Teredinibacter turnerae T7901: one gene and its partners. The protein of the gene in region 1 interacts with the protein of each later gene in a pairwise test. Links are inferred from orthologs where the notes say so. Each region holds a gene or a part of one and is shown on either strand. Other genes may lie near its edges. The genes, in order: secA, secG, ybgC and secB.

Evidence for each region.
Region 2: the proteins of secA (region 1) and secG interact in binary tests that used the Escherichia coli proteins (3 or more experiments, as listed by UniProt). The link is inferred for Teredinibacter turnerae T7901 from one-to-one orthologs.
Region 3: the proteins of secA (region 1) and ybgC interact in binary tests that used the Escherichia coli proteins (3 or more experiments, as listed by UniProt). The link is inferred for Teredinibacter turnerae T7901 from one-to-one orthologs.
Region 4: the proteins of secA (region 1) and secB interact in binary tests that used the Escherichia coli proteins (3 or more experiments, as listed by UniProt). The link is inferred for Teredinibacter turnerae T7901 from one-to-one orthologs.

The regions. Positions count from the first base shown.
Region 1 is NC_012997.1:3,393,743-3,398,501, forward strand. What follows is about bases 752-3,995. They hold secA (preprotein translocase subunit SecA), read right to left. Parts: upstream 3,688-3,995; coding sequence 952-3,687; downstream 752-951. Other genes in these bases: argJ (bifunctional glutamate N-acetyltransferase/amino-acid acetyltransferase ArgJ), read right to left, coding at 752-893; TERTU_RS13470 (M23 family metallopeptidase), read right to left, coding at 3,786-3,995. Also shown: more of argJ, read right to left, coding at 1-751; more of TERTU_RS13470, read right to left, coding at 3,996-4,718. UniProt on the Escherichia coli protein: Required for protein export, interacts with the SecYEG preprotein conducting channel.
Region 2 is NC_012997.1:3,609,314-3,613,693, forward strand. Bases 487-3,351 are described here. They hold secG (preprotein translocase subunit SecG), read right to left. Parts: upstream 2,210-3,351; coding sequence 1,763-2,209; downstream 487-1,762. Other genes in these bases: TERTU_RS14405 (serine hydrolase domain-containing protein), read left to right, coding at 487-1,519; tpiA (triose-phosphate isomerase), read right to left, coding at 2,255-2,995; glmM (phosphoglucosamine mutase), read right to left, coding at 3,146-3,351. Outside these bases: more of TERTU_RS14405, read left to right, coding at 38-486; more of glmM, read right to left, coding at 3,352-4,380. UniProt on the Escherichia coli protein: Subunit of the protein translocation channel SecYEG. Overexpression of some hybrid proteins has been thought to jam the protein secretion apparatus resulting in cell death; while this may be true it also results in FtsH-mediated degradation of SecY.
Region 3 is NC_012997.1:3,792,498-3,796,963, reverse strand. What follows is about bases 802-3,752. They hold ybgC (tol-pal system-associated acyl-CoA thioesterase), read left to right. Parts: upstream 802-2,045; coding sequence 2,046-2,459; downstream 2,460-3,752. Other genes in these bases: tolA (cell envelope integrity protein TolA), read left to right, coding at 3,571-3,752; tolR (protein TolR), read left to right, coding at 3,152-3,571; tolQ (protein TolQ), read left to right, coding at 2,460-3,149; ruvB (Holliday junction branch migration DNA helicase RuvB), read left to right, coding at 938-1,981; ruvA (Holliday junction branch migration protein RuvA), read left to right, coding at 802-903. Also shown: crossover junction endodeoxyribonuclease RuvC, read left to right, coding at 1-260; more of ruvA, read left to right, coding at 283-801; more of tolA, read left to right, coding at 3,753-4,323; Tol-Pal system beta propeller repeat protein TolB, read left to right, coding at 4,320-4,466.
Region 4 is NC_012997.1:4,898,257-4,902,641, reverse strand. The notes cover bases 695-3,564. They hold secB (protein-export chaperone SecB), read left to right. Parts: upstream 695-1,812; coding sequence 1,813-2,316; downstream 2,317-3,564. Other genes in these bases: glnG (nitrogen regulation protein NR(I)), read right to left, coding at 2,412-3,564; TERTU_RS19650 (rhodanese-like domain-containing protein), read left to right, coding at 1,346-1,744; gpmA (2,3-diphosphoglycerate-dependent phosphoglycerate mutase), read left to right, coding at 695-1,186. In the rest of the region: TERTU_RS19660 (murein hydrolase activator EnvC family protein), read right to left, coding at 1-269; more of gpmA, read left to right, coding at 440-694; more of glnG, read right to left, coding at 3,565-3,827; glnL (nitrogen regulation protein NR(II)), read right to left, coding at 3,820-4,385. UniProt on the Escherichia coli protein: One of the proteins required for the normal export of some preproteins out of the cell cytoplasm. It is a molecular chaperone that binds to a subset of precursor proteins, maintaining them in a translocation-competent state.

The DNA of each region.
Region 1 (4,759 bases):
ACTGTAAGAGATTCGTTATTAGTGGCGCCACCCTTGACTTCAACAGTGACAAATTTCGTTGCACCCTCACCATCGCGTACAATTTGCTGCGCCAGTGACTGGTATATCTCACAAACAGCATCAAGTAAAAGTCCGTACTCTTCACAATCTCTGGAGACAATCTCCGGGTGGCCCGCTGCTGCAGTCGCCATGAGGATGCAGGAGTCGTTGGTTGAAGTATCGCCATCAATCGTAATGCGGTTAAACGACTGATTCGCGGCTATACGAGAGATATCTTCCAGAAGTGATTGCGACACTACGGCATCTGTCGCGATAAAACCCAGCATGGTGGCCATATTTGGCTTAATCATACCGGCGCCTTTGGACATGCCCGTGATAGTGACCATTCGTTCAGCGATCGTGAGTGTTTTACTTGCCAGCTTGGGGCGTGTATCGGTTGTCATTATCGCTCGCGCCGCACGCTGCCAGCCGTCCTCGGCCAAATCCGCAAACAGCGAAGGAACCTGATTCACTATTTTTTCAGCGGGCAACAGGTTACCAATAACGCCTGTGGAAAACGGCAGCACTGCTTCCGGTGCAACGTCGCCTTCGGCAGCTACTGCAGCCATAGTCAGACGAGCTGCATGCATACCAGCGTCTCCCGTACACGCATTGGCGTTGCCAGAGTTGATCAGGAGATACCGCGATTTATCGCCAATATACTGTCTACACAAAGTGACCGGGGCAGCGCAAAATGCATTCTGCGTGAACACACCTGCGACCCGAGTTCCCGGGTTGAGGGCGATCAAAACACAATCGGGCCTTACCGTTTGCTTAATACCTGCTACCGACACACCCAAGCGTACACCAGCTACCGGACGCACGTCTGGTAGAACGAACTCACCCACTGCCATAATTGTCTCTACCGCCGTTATAAAGAGCGCGCAGGCAAACAGCTGCGCGCAGCAATAATTAGCCTAATTTACCGTGACACGCCTTGAACTTCTTACCAGAACCACAGGGACAAGGATCGTTGCGCCCTACTTTTCTTCCTGCGCGGACATACGGCTGTTCAGATCGCGGCTCGCCTGCGCTGGGTGCTTCACCCGCCTCGGGCTCCAAGCCGGAAACCTGCTCGTGCTGCAACTGAATCTTACGGGCAGCGGCTTCCGCCTGACGGCGGCGCTCCATCTCAGCCAGTTGCTCTTCACTGATAGGCTGCACACGGAACAATACCCGGGTCAGGTCGAATTTCAGGTTCTGCAACATCTCTTCGAATAGCGTAAATGATTCACGCTTGTACTCTTGCTTCGGGTTTCGCTGCGCGTATGCCCGGAGGTTAATGCCTTGTCGCAGCGCATCCATATTCTGTAAATGTTCTTTCCAAAGGGTATCCAGTACCTGCAACATTAATTGCTTTTCGAGCGTACGCATAGCGGAGCCAATGGCCTCGCATTTACGCGCGTAAATCTCATCCATCACTTCTGTGAGCTTGGTGCGCAGCCCCTCTTCATCCATTTTACTGTCTTCGTCCAGCCACTGCTGCAGGGGCACGGACACTCCGTAATCGTTTAACAGCGTCTGCTCCAGGCCTTTAATGTCCCACTGCTCCTCCACGCTTTGCGGAGGAACGAAACTCTCCAGTTGTGCGGCGATCACATCCTCGCGAATACCGTGAATCGCCTCTTCGATGTCGTCCGCTTCAAGCAGCTCATTACGCTGGGCGTAGACTACGCGACGCTGATCATTGGCAACATCGTCATATTCGAGCAGCTGCTTGCGGTAATCAAAGTTACGACCTTCAACCTTGCGCTGCGCTTTTTCGATTGCATTGGTCACCATTCGGTGCTCGATCGCTTCGCCCTTTTCCATGCCCAGCGTTTGCATAATCGCGCGCATGCGATCAGAGGCAAAAATGCGCATCAGATTATCTTCCAGCGACAGATAGAACCGGGACAAACCCGGATCGCCCTGACGACCCGCACGGCCACGTAACTGGTTGTCGATACGACGGGATTCGTGGCGCTCGGTACCAATAATATGCAGCCCGCCTGCCTCAAGGACAATTTCGTGGCGTTTTTTCCAATCCTCTTTAATGGCTGCAATCTGTTCTTCGGTGGGATTCTCGAGCTTATCGATTTCCGCTTGCCACTTACCGCCCAAAACGATATCGGTACCACGTCCAGCCATGTTGGTTGCGATAGTTACCGCACCTGGACGACCTGCTTGCGCGATGATATCTGCTTCACGCTCATGCTGTTTCGCGTTAAGTACTTCGTGCGCGATGCCCGCTTCCGTCAGCCGTTTAGACATTTCTTCCGAGGTTTCAACCGACGCTGTACCCACCAGTACGGGTGCGTTCTTGCCCCGGAATTCGTTCACATCCTCGATAATCGCGTCATACTTATCTTCCACACTCAGGAAAATCAGATCATTCAGATCTTTACGCGCAACCGGTCGATTGGTCGGAATAACCACCACGTCCAACCCGTAAATCTGACGAAATTCGAACGCTTCAGTGTCGGCAGTGCCGGTCATTCCGGCAAGCTTGTCGTAGATACGGAAATAGTTCTGAAAGGTGGTGGATGCCATGGTTTGGCTTTCCGCCTGAATCGCCACACCTTCTTTCGCCTCAATAGCCTGATGCAAACCTTCAGACAGCCGGCGACCCGGCATGGTGCGGCCGGTATGTTCGTCAATCAGCACCACCTGCCCGTTTTGAACGATGTATTCCACGTTTTTGTGGTACAGGTGATGCGCACGCAAACCGGACAAAATGTGGTGCAGCAAGCTCAGGTTGGATGCGTGGTACAAGCTGTCGTTTTCACCGAGCAAACCATTTTTTATCAGTAACTCTTCCACCAGTTGATGACCGTCTTCGGTAAGCTCAATTGAGCGCATTTTTTCATCAATAGTGAAGTGGCCCAGCTCAGTCGGCTCTTCGCCTTCCGGCGCCTCCGGTTGGCGTTTTAATGAAGGAATCAGCTTGTTTATCGCCTGATAAAGTACTGAGCTATCTTCGGCCGCACCGGAAATAATAAGAGGCGTACGCGCCTCATCGATCAGGATCGAGTCCACCTCGTCAACAACAGCGTATGCCAGTGGTCGCTGCATACGATCTTCTTTCCGCAGCGCCATATTATCGCGCAGATAATCAAAACCGTATTCGTTGTTGGTTCCGTAAGTAATATCTGCTGCGTAGGCCTCGCGTTTTTCGGCGGGGTCTTGCATGGACACGATAGATCCCACTGTCATTCCCAGTGCCTCATACACCGGCCTCATCCAGTTCGCATCGCGTCTCGCCAAATAATCGTTCACCGTAACGATATGAACACCTTTACCAGGAATACCGTTGAGGTACGCGGCCAAAGTGGCGACCAGCGTCTTACCCTCACCGGTTTTCATCTCTGCGATCCTGCCCTCGTGTAGCGTAATGCCGCCAATCAACTGCACGTCAAAATGACGCATGCCCATTGCGCGTTTACTCGCCTCCCGCGCGGCGGCGAAAGCCTCAGGCAGTAATTGGTCTAGCGATTCGCCATTATTAAAACGCTCGCGAAACTCGGCCGTCTTCGCCTTTAATTGGGTGTCGTCCAACGGTTCAAATTCGGGTTCCAGCGCGTTAATTTTACGCACCAATTTACCCATTCTTTTCAACTCACGATCGTTTTTCGAGCCAAATACGGCCCGGAAGAGTTTGCCTATCATAGAAAATCCAACTATTGGAGGGGCATGCGCCCTACGTATTTATCTAATAAATATGAAGTGTTTTGAGCAGGCGTAAACGCCGGAGAGAAGAAGAAAACTTAACGACTGGCCCGATGAATATAGGTTGCCGGGTCGACGGTACGACCATTTTTGTAGACTTCGAAATGAACATGAGGGCCCGTGGAGCGGCCGCTTGAGCCCATTAGCGCGACAACCTGGCCCTTCTTGATTACGTCGCCAACCTTAACCAGGTTTTCCTTACAGTGCGCATAACGGGTGGAAAAGCCATTACCGTGGTTAACCTCCACCATCTGGCCATAACCGTAACGCTCGCCAGACCAGGTAACCACGCCGGATGCCACAGCAATGATATCCGAACCTTCTTTGCCGGCGAAATCAACACCCGCATGCCAGGCAATTCGCCCAGTGAACGGGTCACTGCGACGACCATAGCGTGACGACATCCAGCCTTTTTTAATAGGTCTGCCAGCGAGAAAGACATCGTTCTGCAGCTTGCGCTTGGCAAGGAGAGCTTCGAGCGTATCCAACTGCTGCTGCCGGTCTTCTATCTGAGCACCCAGTTGCTCCAGTGCTTCCTGGAAATCTGGCGCTGCGTAGGTCGTCTCGTCGATATCCTGCTCTGGCCCGCCACGCGCGGGCGATCGACCAAAATCGAACTCGCCGGTATCGAGCTTGGCCATAGTGGTCAGTCGCTCACCGAGAGCATCCAGCCGCACCAGGCGCGCCTGAAGTTCTGCTACGCGGAGTGTCAACGCGGCGAGCTTGCGCTCGGAATCCTGTTTAGCCCGCTCTACTTGCGACTGTTGCTCCACCAGGGTTTCTTCCCAGGCTTCGGTAGATTCTGCGGTGAGGATATCGGACGAATTCGAGCTGAGGTGTTGTGACACAGCCAAAGTCACAGCGCCCACAGGTATACCCACCATACAGGCGGATAACAGGGCACGAGTCCACCCGCCCAGCGTAAAGCTGCGGGTGCTGCCGTGACGTTTACTGACGACGATTATCTTCATTAATCTTTTGGCGCAATAACTCTGCACAACCCTCAAGCTAA
Region 2 (4,380 bases), 220 kb from region 1 along the record:
GTTGTAGCCAAAGCCCAAGACAGGAGTCAGCCACCGCATGTACGGAAATGCAAAAACTATCGCCACAACGCTCAGCGTATTTTTTATCTCGTTTTCTTTGGGGTGCTTCGCTCAAAACGACGCCGAGCGCTCTTCACAGGAGAGTTTGAGCCGCTTTATCGATGCCGTAAACTCCAACAATCCAGCGGCACAAAAAGATTATATTCGCGCTCACTACCTCCCGGGATTTCTGGAGGTTTACCCCGTTGAGATGCATTACGCCACGCTAAGTCGATTATTTGCAGAACAAGGCAAACTGGAGCGGCCATCGTTTTCCCAGCCTGAATTCAGCGACAATGTTTTTCACGCATCTGCGGTTGTTCACTCCGACAAAACTGAGTTGTGGACTGAAATAACCTTGTACTTCGCCAAAAATCATCCCACGCAGATCACGGGCGTAAGCGTCATAAATGCGGATTTTAAAACTGTCCCAATCGACACAAAGATCAATACAAATCGCCAGTTAAAACGGGAAATAAAATCGCTCACCAAACGGCTTGAGGACAAGGGATTATTTTCCGGCACAATCCTAATCGCCAACGGCAGTAAAACCCTGCTCGTCGATTCAGTCGGCTTCTCAAACAAACGTTACAAGATCAAAAACACCAGGACCACGAAGTACAATATTGGCTCGATGAATAAAATGTTCACCGCAGTGGCATTAATGCAACTGATCGAACAGGGGAAAATTAGCCTGGACGACACTATCGAAAAATTTATCGATAGCAGCTGGCTAGCACCCGAAATCGCACAAAATATCAAAGTAGAGCACCTGCTCAGTCACATCTCCGGCCTGGGCAGCTACTTTAACGAAGCGTACGAGAACTCCCCTAAAGATCACTACAGATCTATTTCGGACTACAAACCGCTGGTACGCAGTGAAACGCTCAAGTTCAATCCGGGAACACAGTTTCACTACAGCAACACGGGCATGCTGTTGGCAGGTGTGCTGGTCGAAAAAATTAGCGGGCAGAACTACTTCGACTATGTGCGACAACATGTTTACGCACCAGCACAGATGGTAAATTCCGCCAGTTTTGAACTCGATGACCCAATCCCGAATTTAGCCACCGGTTATTTTCCCAACCCAATGGACAAAACCCAGTGGAAGGAAAATACGTATCGTATTCCAGTAAGAGGCTGCCCGGCTGGTGGGGGATACTCCACCGTTGACGATTTACATCAGTTCGCCCAGGCCTTGCTAGCGAACCAGTTGTTGAGCGAAGCCAACACAGAAAAGCTATTCAAAGTTCACGACAATCTAGGCGCACACGGCTATGGTTTTGGCTTCGAAGTTGACGATACCGCCGAAACCACTATTGTCGGTCACAGCGGCAGATTTGACGGTATAAGCGCAAATTTGGATATCTTCACCAAGAACGGCTATATCGTTGTATTGCTCTCGAACCAGAGCGCAGGCATAGCGCCACTGCGCCAAGTAACCCGAGCATTAATTCACCGGCTTGGTACGCCGCAATGATCCATGCCTCGATCACAGAGGGGCAGGCGGTGATTTCCGGCAGTGGAATGTAAGGCGGATGCCTAAGGTGTATGTTTGCAAAAAGCAGGAAAACGTAAAAAAGCCAAACTAGAAATGAAAAAGGCCAGCATTTGCTGGCCTTTTTTAAGATGGTGCCCAAGTCCGGACTTGAACCGGAACGGCTTGCGCCACTACCCCCTCAAGATAGCGTGTCTACCAATTCCACCACTTGGGCTAAAACTTTTACTCTGCTGGCGCTGCTGGAACTTCGTCCTCAGCGTCGCTTGATGTTGTTTCTTCTGTGTCTAACACAGGCACTTCATCAGCGGCGGCAGTATCCACATTTGCGCCTTCAACTTCAAGTGCTGGAACGTCAGAATCGTCATTATTTGTTGCGGTAGACGCATCTTCCAACTGCTCGAGTTCAGGCAAAGCCAGATCGTCGTCACCCACATTCGACTGGTGCTTGGCAACCACGGCAAGGCTGAAACTGGTCACGAAGAAAATAGTCGCGGCAATAGCGGTTAAACGGGAGAAAAAGTTCCCAGATCCCACAGAGCCGAATAACGTCTGTGACGCACCGGCACCAAACGAGGCCCCCATCTCTGCACCCTTACCTTGCTGCATCAAGATCAAACCGATGATGGCAAGGGCCGTCAACAGGTGCACTAATAATAGGATGTTTTCCATCTGTTACTCTCTAATTTTTACTCGCTGGGGTTATCCCGGCGTTTATTACTCTGCCGCTCGACAAATAGCGACAAAGTCATCGGCATTCAAGGAGGCACCGCCTACCAAAGCACCGTCAATATCTTTTTGACCAAACAGACCTTCAGCGGAATCCGGCTTCACACTACCGCCGTACAAGATACGCACTGAATCACCTTCCGGCCCCATAACTTCACGAATGTAGCTATGAACATCCTGCGCCATTTCCGGCGTGGCTGTTTTGCCAGTGCCGATAGCCCAAATAGGCTCATACGCAATAATGCCTTTGGCAACACCGGCCAAGCCACAGTGTTCGATAACGGCCAACAGCTGGGCACCGACCACATCAAATGTTTTACCAGCCTCGCGGTCTTCGAGAGACTCGCCTACACACAGTACGGGGATGAGACCGTTATCCAGTGCAGCCTGGAATTTTTCCGCTACCAATTGAGAGGTTTCGCCATGGTATTCGCGACGCTCGGAGTGACCTACCAGCGCGTAACGACAACCTACGTCGGACAACATAGGACCGGAAACTTCACCGGTGTAAGCACCGGATGCTTGCTTGCTGATGTCCTGAGAACCAAAACCAATGTTGGTGTTTTCCAACAGTTCGGCGGCCTGAGCCAGATAGACGAACGGTGGGCACACAGCAACTTCCGCCTGGTGTACTCCTGTCCACTGCTCTACAAGACCAGTGAGCAACTCACGATTGGCGGCATAGTCGCCATTCATTTTCCAATTACCAATTACGATCGGACGACGCATGATGACTTCCCTAACTGGTTGGTTTTAAAACAATTCCTCAAAATCCCAAAGCAATTTTTCGCGCCCTGGGGCGAAGCGGGCGCAAATAGTAGCGGAGAACCGTAAAGGATACAACGCTCTTATGCAATTAATTGATTCCAATTAAGTTTTTTAGGACGTAGCGCGTCCCACGACTTCTGCCAGTTCATGAGCGAGCTGCGAAACCATGCCATGTTGCTGCCCTTCCACCATCACCCGAATCACCGGTTCAGTACCGGATGGCCGCAATAACACGCGCCCCTGGCCTTCCATACGCTGCTCCGCTTCGGCAATTGCCGTTTGCACCATGTCGTTTTCTTCGAGGTTCAACTTGCGCTTAACTGGCACATTAACCATCACCTGCGGCATTTTCTGCATCCGCTGCTTAAGCTCATAGAGTGTTTGAGCTTCCGCGTTGAGTGCACGCAACACCTGTAGTGCAGCGATAATACCGTCGCCAGTTGTCGTTACGTCTGCACAAACAATGTGCCCCGATGACTCACCACCCAGCTTCCACCCATTATTGTTCATCGCTTCGATAACATAGCGGTCACCGACCTTGGCACGTTCGAATGGAATTTTTAGCGCTTCAAGTGCCAGCTCGAAACCGAAGTTACTCATCTGGGTGCCAACGACACCACTGCAGCCGCCACCATGGCGCTGCTTATGCGCCGCGATAATAAAGAGCAGCTGGTCGCCATCCACAACCTCGCCACGCTCATCAACAAACTGCACCCGGTCGCCGTCACCATCAAAGGCGATCCCGATATCCGCATGAGATTCAAGTACTTGCTTTTGCAGGTTATTCAGTTTGGTAGAACCGCAATTCAGGTTGATATTTTCGCCGTCGGGGTGGGTACTTATAGCGATGACTTCCGCGCCCAATTCCGAGAACACTTTGGGCGCTACGTTGTAAGTCGCACCATTGGCACAATCCACAACAACAGTCAGCCCCGCGAGACTGAAACCCCAGGGTAAGGTACCCTTGCAGAATTCGATATATCGGCCTTCCGCATCCGGAACCCGTCGCGCCTTACCGAGCCGCTCTGCAGTTACCATTGGTCGATCAACCTGATGCTCAATCGCGGCTTCCACATCATCCGCAAGTTTCACACCCTGGGTATTGAACAGCTTGATGCCATTGTCGCGAAATGGATTGTGTGACGCACTAATCACAATGCCTGCGCTCGCCTGAAACGTACGCGTGAGATAGGCAATCGCTGGGGTCGGCATGGGGCCAAGCAGGCCTACATCAACACCCGCAGCAATCAACCCCGCCTCCAGCGCAGATTCAAACATATACCCACTGATCCGGGTATCTTTGCCAATTAGCACCAGGCCGCCGCCATCCGCATGCCGCTCAGCGA
Region 3 (4,466 bases), 400 kb from region 1 along the record:
CGGCCATCGTCGCTGCCGTCAATAAGGATCTGCCGGTGTCTGAATACGAAGCGCGCAAAGTCAAACAGGCGGTGGTAGGTACAGGTGCCGCGGACAAACTCCAGGTACAGCACATGGTCTGTACGCTGCTCAAGCTCAGCAAAGCGCCCGCGGAAGATGCCGCAGACGCCCTCGCCGTGGCTATTTGCCACGCCAATAGTCAACAAAACCTGATTCGCATGGCGGGCGCGCGGCGTTACCGTCGCGGCCGAACCGTATAGTGAAACACGCGAGAGACAAAACATGATAGGCAGACTAACGGGAAACCTGGTGGTAAAACAGGCGCCTAATCTGATGGTGGATATCAACGGTGTGGGCTATGACTTGCTTGCGCCCATGTCCACCTTTTACCAGTTACCGGAGCTGGACGCCAAAGTGGTTCTACATACCCATTTCGCTGTCAGCGAAACGTCGCAGCAACTGTTTGGGTTTATCGATCAGCAAGACCGTGAATTTTTCCGCATGCTAATAAAGGTGAACGGGGTGGGGCCAAAAATGGCAGTGGGCATCATGTCGATGGAAACCAACGATATTGTGCGCTGCATTCTCGAGGACAACCTGAATGCGCTGGTGAAGGTGCCGGGGGTTGGCAAAAAAACCGCTGAGCGCTTAATTATTGAAATGCGGGACAAGCTTAAGAGCTGGCAGGTGACCCCGAGCGTCGATGCGACCGGAAGCCTGGTCGCATTGGATAGCGCGGCTCCCTCGCAAAACGCCATTGTCGCCGAAGCCGAAAGCGCGTTGGTGGCTCTGGGTTACAAGCCGGTGGAAGCGAGCAAGGCGGTTGCCCGGGTAACCAGCGACGAGATCACCCGCAGTGAGGATCTTATCCGGCTGGCGTTGCGCAATATGATCCCGGCATAATAACGACGTTTTTATACCCAGTGAAAGCTCATTTATGATTGATCAGGATCGTATTGTCGACGGCCATGCCAGTGGCCGCGAAGACCAGTTGGACCGCGCTGTTCGCCCCAAACGTCTGGCGGAATACATTGGTCAGCCCGCAGTGCGTGAGCAGATGGAAATTTTTATCGGGGCGGCCCGCCTGCGCGAGGAGGCTCTGGACCACACTCTGGTATTTGGTCCGCCGGGATTGGGTAAAACAACGCTCGCCAATATTATCGCTACCGAAATGGGCGGCGATCTCAAAACCACCTCTGGCCCGGTGCTGGACAAAGCGGGCGATCTCGCCGCGCTGATGACCAACTTAGAAGCGGGCGATGTGCTGTTTATTGATGAAATCCACCGTTTAAGCCCGGTTGTCGAAGAAATTCTGTACCCCGCAATGGAGGATTTTCAGCTCGACATCATGATTGGCGACGGTCCTGCAGCGCGTTCCATTAAGCTGGACTTACCACCATTTACCCTCGTCGGCGCGACCACGCGCGCGGGGCTGCTTACCTCGCCGCTGCGCGACCGCTTCGGCATTGTGCAGCGGCTGGAATTCTACAGCGTGCAGGATCTTACACATATTGTGAAACGCAGTGCGCAACTCAGTGGCGTCGCAATGGAAGAGGCTGGCGGCATGGAGATCGCGCGGCGCGCAAGGGGTACACCGCGGATTGCCAATCGCTTATTGCGCAGGGTGAGAGATTATGCGGAGGTCAAAGGCGATGGCGTAATCACCGCCGCAATCGCCGATAGTGCGCTCAATATGTTGAATGTCGATCACCACGGGTTCGATCATATGGACCGACGGTTACTGCTGGCATTAATAGAAAAGTTTGGTGGTGGCCCGGTGGGTGTGGACAGCTTAGCCGCAGCAATCAGTGAGGAGCGGGACACTATCGAAGACGTGCTGGAGCCTTATTTGATCCAGCAGGGATTTCTGGTGCGAACGCCTCGAGGTCGAATGGCGACACAGAACGCGTATAATCACTTTGGAATTTTGGCGCCAAAACACCTGGAAAGCCAGCAGCAAGATTCGCTTCCTGGAATCTGAAAACCGCATACAACGGGCGATATTCGCCTGTTAACCCGCCTTTAAGAGCGTAGGGACGACTGTTTTGAAAGAATTTTCTGTGCCAATGCGTGTCTATATAGAAGACACGGACGCTGGCGGAATTGTTTACTACGTGAATTACTTGAAATTTATGGAGCGCGCCCGCACCGAACTGTTGCGATCTCTTGGCTACGGCAAGGCTGCAACACTGAACGGCGACCTGCTGATGGTCGTCGCTTCCGCAGAAGTTAATTATCTTGCACCTGCCCGGCTCGATGATGAACTGATGGCCAGTGCGGTGTTTGAGCGGGTAGCGCGAACATTTATTGTCTTTTCCCAAACGGTGATGCGCGGAGACACCTGTTTGTGCCGTGGGCGTGTGAAGGTGGCCTGTGTCACACGCGACACCATGAAACCGACGCCCCTGCCGAAACAATTAATCGCTACTGCAAAAGAATTAATGGGAGAACCGCAGTAAATGAACCAAGAACCTCTTTCTATTCTTAATCTCGTGCTCAATGCCAGCCTTCTTGTTCAGCTGGTTATGCTGCTGCTGTTTATGGCGTCTGCCGTATCCTGGGTGATGATTGTTCAACGTGGCATGTACCAGGGGCGCGCCCGGCAGGCTTTCCGCGAATTTGAATCGCAATTTTGGTCGGGCATCGACCTCACGCAGCTTTATCGCCAGGGTAATAGTGGAGCGAATAAACATAGTACCGATGGCATCGAGAATATTTTTCGCGCGGGCTTTAAAGAATTTACCCGCCTGCGTCAGCAGGGCAGTACAGACCCTGATGCCATTATGGAAGGCACCCAGCGCGCCATGCGGGTTGCGCACAGTCGCGAAGAGGAAAAACTGGAGGCCAACCTGCCATTTCTTGCCAGCGTCGCCTCTGTCAGCCCCTATATTGGCTTGTTTGGCACTGTCTGGGGCATTATGAACTCATTCCGTGGGTTGGCGAATGTACACCAGGCGACACTTGCCACTGTCGCGCCCGGCATTTCCGAAGCCCTGGTAGCGACAGCGATGGGACTGTTCGCGGCAATTCCCGCCGTGCTTGCGTATAACCGTTTTTCTGCAAATGCGGAGCAACTCACTGGCAAGTATCAGACGTTCGCAGAAGAATTTTCTTCAATCCTCCATCGCCAGGTCCACGCCAAGAGCTGATTATGTCCAATAAGAAGCGCAAGCCAATGGCGGAAATAAACGTCGTACCTTATATCGACGTCATGTTGGTACTGTTGGTCGTGTTTATGGTGACAGCGCCACTTTTAATGCAGGGGGTCAAAGTCGATTTGCCGCAGGCGCCCTCCGCCCCCATCGACAATAAAGATGACGAGCCGTTGATCGTCTCGATCAAGCCGGACGGAACCTACTACCTGAAACTTGGCGATAAACCGGAAACCGCAAAACCCTTGCCGGAAATAACCAGCATGGTGGGCAAGGTGCTGCGCCAAAAGCCAGCCACACCCGTTCTGGTGTGGGGTGATGCCAAGGTGGAATACGGTATTGTGGTTGCTCTGATGACCCAGTTACAGGCTGCGGGTGCGCCATCGGTGGGTCTGGTGACGGAGCCGCCGGTTAACTGATGCTCGCTCGATCCTACGCTTTTCCAATCGCCGTCAGTGTTATTTTGCACGGCTTGGTGGTGGCTGTATTGTTTGTCAACTTCGGCTCTACCCCGCCTCCGCGTAAAGTCGTTGCGCCACAATATATAGAAGCAAAGTTGGTCGAACTGGAGAAAAAAGCGAAACCGGCTTCTGCCCCTAAAAAGCCTAAAGTGGTCGATCTCACGGCGCAGCGAAAAGCGCAGGAAATCCAAAAGCGCGCAGCGGAGAAGCAACGTCAGCTGAAAATTCAGGCAGATAAAGAGGCTGAAGCTAAACGCCGTGCGGAAAAAAAACAGCGTGAGAAAGAAGAGCGCGAAAAGCTCGCTCAGCAACAGCGCGAAATGGAACAGCAAAAGCGGGAGCGAATGCAACAAGAGTTTGCTGAAGCGCTCAAAGAAGAGCAGGGCTTGCTCGCAGCAGATGAATCTGCCACGGTCGCGCAAAGCTATGCTGATGTTATCCAGCGCCGGATTGAGCAACAGTGGAGTCGTCCACCCTCAGCGCGCAACGGCATGCGGTGTGAACTGACGATTGATATGGTACCCAATGGGCGGATTATCGACGTTAATTTGAAAAAAAGCAGCGGCAACAGTGCGTTCGACCGCTCCGCTATTGCGGCGGTGAAAAAAGTTGAAGTGATTCCCGAAGTAAAAGATATTCCTATCGATGTGTTTGAGCGGCACTTTCGCAAATTCAGTTTGGCTTTCCAGCCGGAGGATTTACGCCAATGATTTATCGGATGGTTTTGATACCACTCCTTCTACTGTTATCGCTGTCGACTCGCGCCGAGTTGATGATTGAGATCACCCAGGGGATGGATAACCCAACCCCTATCGCCATAGTTCCATTTTCGGGAAGTGGTGATCTGCCGGAA
Region 4 (4,385 bases), 1.5 Mb from region 1 along the record:
TGCTGGAGTTGGGTTTTCAGTTGCTCGGCCTTTTCGCTCAGCTGACCCGCAGCCTTTTCGGACTCCTCCAGACTATTAAGCAAGTCATCGCGGCTGCTTTTGGTTTGCTTTAGTTCCGCCTGTAAGCGGGTGATGGCCTGTTTGATTTTCTCGAGCCGGGCACGATCAGATTGTTCATCGCTCATGGCAGCTGGGCTGGCTAGACCAATAAGTGCTGCACACAGCAGCGGTATAAATGTAAAAGCGCGTTTTCTCATAAAACAGTTCATAAAACAGTTCATAAAACAGAGTGTACCTTACTTTAGACGACGGTCGGGTATTTGATCTCAGTGAAGCGTGCGCGCATGAGTTACCCCGTTAACTGGATTTTTACGCCTTAATCTAGGATCATTGCGGCCGAAATTCTATCCCTAACCATGTACCCCAGAGGACAAGCGATATGTACAAATTGGTCTTAATTCGCCACGGTGAGAGCCAGTGGAACCTGGAAAACCGTTTTACTGGCTGGCACGACGTGGACCTGACAGACACCGGTCGCGAACAAGCGCGCAACGGTGGCCGTATGCTCAAGGAAGCCGGTTTCGAATTCGACCTGGCCTACTCCTCCGTGCTGACTCGCGCGATTCGTACTCTGAACCTGGTGCTGGAAGAAATGGGTCAGATGTGGCTGCCTGTTGAGCGTCACTGGCGCTTGAACGAGCGTCACTACGGTGCACTTACCGGCTTGGACAAAGCGGAAACTGCAGCCAAACACGGCGACGAGCAAGTTAAAATCTGGCGCCGTAGCTTTGACGTTCCACCACCCGATGTTGACGAGAGCAGCGAACACTTCCCCGCGCACGACCCACGCTACCGCGGTATCGACAAAAACGTACTGCCGAAAGCGGAAAGCCTGAAGCTGACCATCGACCGCGTGCTGCCTTACTGGCACGATGTGATTCGCCCATCCATTCTCGGTGGCAAGCGCGTTATTATCGCGGCTCACGGCAATAGTCTGCGTGCGCTGGTTAAATATCTGGATGATATGTCTGACGCAGAGATCCTTGATTTGAACATCCCAACGGGTGTGCCGCTGGTTTATGACCTGGACGCAGACCTGCGCCCAATCAAGCGTGAATACCTGGGCGATCCAGAAGCGATTAAAGCGATGATGGACGCTGTGGCCAAGCAGGGGCAGGCGAAGTAATTTCCGTGTGAAATCCGGCTTGCGTGTTCTGCGCAGGCCGCTGCCGTGCTGGTGTGTCTGCGCCAGACACGGACTTCCTGTATACTCCCGCATCATTTTTCAGCAACACCTGTTGTTGCCCTCAACTCATTCGAAGCAAAGGTCTTTTCTGTGGAAATAATGGCGTTTATTACTGAGCAGTGGTTATTGGTCAGTATTCTCGGTGTGCTGGCAGCAGCGTTGATATTTGTGGAAAGCCGCAAGGGCGGCGCGGCCCTGTCGCACCATGAAGTAACCCGCCTGGTGAACAGCGATCAAGCGGTGGTGGTCGATGTACGTGAGGCCAAAGAGTTCAGTACTGGCCATATTGTGGATGCGATTAATATTCCGTTCGCCAAGCTGGCCGATCGTCATACCGAATTAAACAAACATCGCGAAAAGACGTTGATTGTGGCCGACAAAATGGGCCAGCACGCGGGTGCTGCCGGTAAGATTTTAAAGGACAAGGGGTTTACGGTGAGCCGCCTGCAGGGTGGCATGTCGGAATGGCAGGGGCAGAATCTGCCCGTCGTTAAATAACGCTTGTAAAATTCGCGCAGTGGCCCCACATAGGGGGCAGATAAAAAGACATTTTTAAGGCATCTATCATGGCAGACGAAAATCAGACTCCAGAGCAAAACGATCAACAGGCAGACGCCAACCAGAACCGCTTCGGTATTAAGCGTATCTACATGAAAGACATGTCGTTCGAAACTCCGATGGGGGTGCAGGCGTTCCAGGTACAGTGGCAGCCCAAGGTCAACCAAGACCTGAATACTCAGGTGAATAAGCTGGATGAGAACCACTATGAAGTGGTTCTGAAGCTGACCATCACCGTTAAAATGAATGATGATAAAACCGCGTTCCTGGCGGAAGTGCACCAGGCGGGACTGTTTGAAGTGGCCGGTTTGGAAGCGCCACAATTACAGCGTTTGTTGTCCTCTGCCTGCCCGGAAATTCTGTTCCCATACGCCCGTGAGGCGCTCGACAGCCTGGCGACCCGAGGTGGTTTCCCGCCGCTGCAACTGCCGCCCATTAATTTCGATGCACTGTTTAGTCAGGCGATGAATCAGGCACAGCAGCAGGCTGAGCAAGGCCAGCAGCCGAATTAAGCAGTGCTTGCACGATGATGAAAAAGGGAGCTTCTAGAGCTCCCTTTTTTGTGCCCGGATTTTGTTGCCGGGCGGCAAATACCCAAAGCGCAGGCTTAGTCGTCGTCGGCGCCGGCCATCCCCAGCTCTTTCAATTTGCGGGTTAGCGTATTGCGGCCCCAGCCCAGCAAATTGGCTGCGTCGCGCTTGCGACCAGCGGTGTGCTTGAGCGCAGTTTCAATGAGCGCGCGTTCGAAGGTTGGCACTGCCTCGGAGAGAATCTCTTTTTGCCCGCAGGCCAGCGCTTGATCCGCCCAATGGCGCAGCGCTTTATCCCAGTCGCCAGATGGGGTTTCTGCCCGTTTCACCTCCATCAGCTCCGGCGGTAAATCCTGCACGTGCACTTCGCGTCCGGACGCCATAACTGTGATCCAGCGGCAGGTGTTCTCCAGCTGTCTGACGTTACCGGGCCAACTCAGATTGCTGAGGTAGGCTTCGGTTTCTGTGGTGAGAATCTTCGGCTCCACATCCAGCTCATTGGCGGCTTTGCGCAAAAAGTGATGTGCGAGCTTGGGGATATCTTCGCGGCGGTTGGAAAGCTTCGGCAAGTGGATGCGAATAACATTTAAGCGGTGGAACAAATCTTCCCGAAAGCGATTATCTTCCACCAGATGTTCCAGGTTCTGGTGGGTTGCTGCAATAATTCGCACGTCAACTTTAATTGCTGTGTGGCCGCCCACGCGATAGAACTCGCCGTCGGCAAGCACGCGCAACAAGCGCGTTTGGGTTTCGGCGGGCATATCGCCGATTTCATCCAAAAACAGGGTGCCGCCATCCGCTTGTTGGAAGCGGCCTTGACGTTGCGCACCTGCGCCGGTGAATGCACCTTTCTCGTGGCCAAACAATTCAGACTCGATCAGGTCGCGGGGTATCGCGGCCATGTTCAGTGCGATGAATGGCCCTTCTTTGCGTGGGCTGTGGCGATGCAGCGCGCGGGCGACCAGTTCTTTACCGGTGCCGGACTCGCCGTTGATTAACACGGTAATGTTAGATTGCGAGAGACGGCCGATAGCGCGAAACACTTCTTGCATGGCCGGCGCTTCGCCAATAATTTCGGTTTCCAGCTCGGGTTCCGGCGGGGCAATGTCCTGCTGTTGCTCTGAGGCATGGGCGAGCGCACGCTGAGTAACAGCGACTGCTTCGTCCACATCGAATGGTTTGGGCAGGTATTCAAATGCGCCACCCTGGTAAGCCGATACCGCGCTGTCCAAATCGGAATGCGCCGTCATAATAATTATCGGCAGGCTGGGGTGCTCGGTGTGCAGGTTGGAAAGCAGGGTCAGGCCATCGGTACCTGGCATGCGCACATCGGAGATAATGGCGTCCGGTTGGGTTTTATCAATGTGCAGCAGCGCTTTGTCGCCGCTCTCGAAGCTTTGGGTGGTAATCCCGGATTGTTGCAGGGCTTTTTCCAGCACCCAGCGAATCGACCTGTCGTCGTCAATAATCCATACCAGATTAGGTTTATGCATTTTCGGTATCCAGCGGTAGGTAGATGGTGAACTCGGTTTTGCCTTTACGGCTCGCGCACTCAATAATCCCCTTGTGCAAATTGACCAGGTTCTGCGCAATGGCCAAGCCCAGGCCGCTGCCATTAGCGCGGCCGGTAATCATGGGGAAAAAAATGTCTTCAATGAGCTCGGGTGGAATTCCTGGGCCATTGTCGGTAATGCTGATTTTCACCACCAAGGGGTGGTGCGTTCGGCCGATGGTGTAACGTCGCTGAACCCGGGTGCGAAACGCAATCTGTGGGTTGGCGGTACCGTTTTCCAGCAGCGACTGCATGGCATTGCGGCCAATGTTGAGCACAGCCTGAATCAGTTGAGCGCGGTCTGCGGTGAGTGGCGGAATACTGGGGTCATAATCGCGTTTGATGGTGATCTGGCTGCCAACCTCGGCTTTTATCACTGAGTGCACGTGTTCGAGCACTTCGTGAATATTGGTTGGTTTGCGTTCACTCGATTTGTGAGGGCCGAGCATACGGTCTACGAGATTGCGCAGGCGATCGGTCTCGTCAATGATGATCCGGG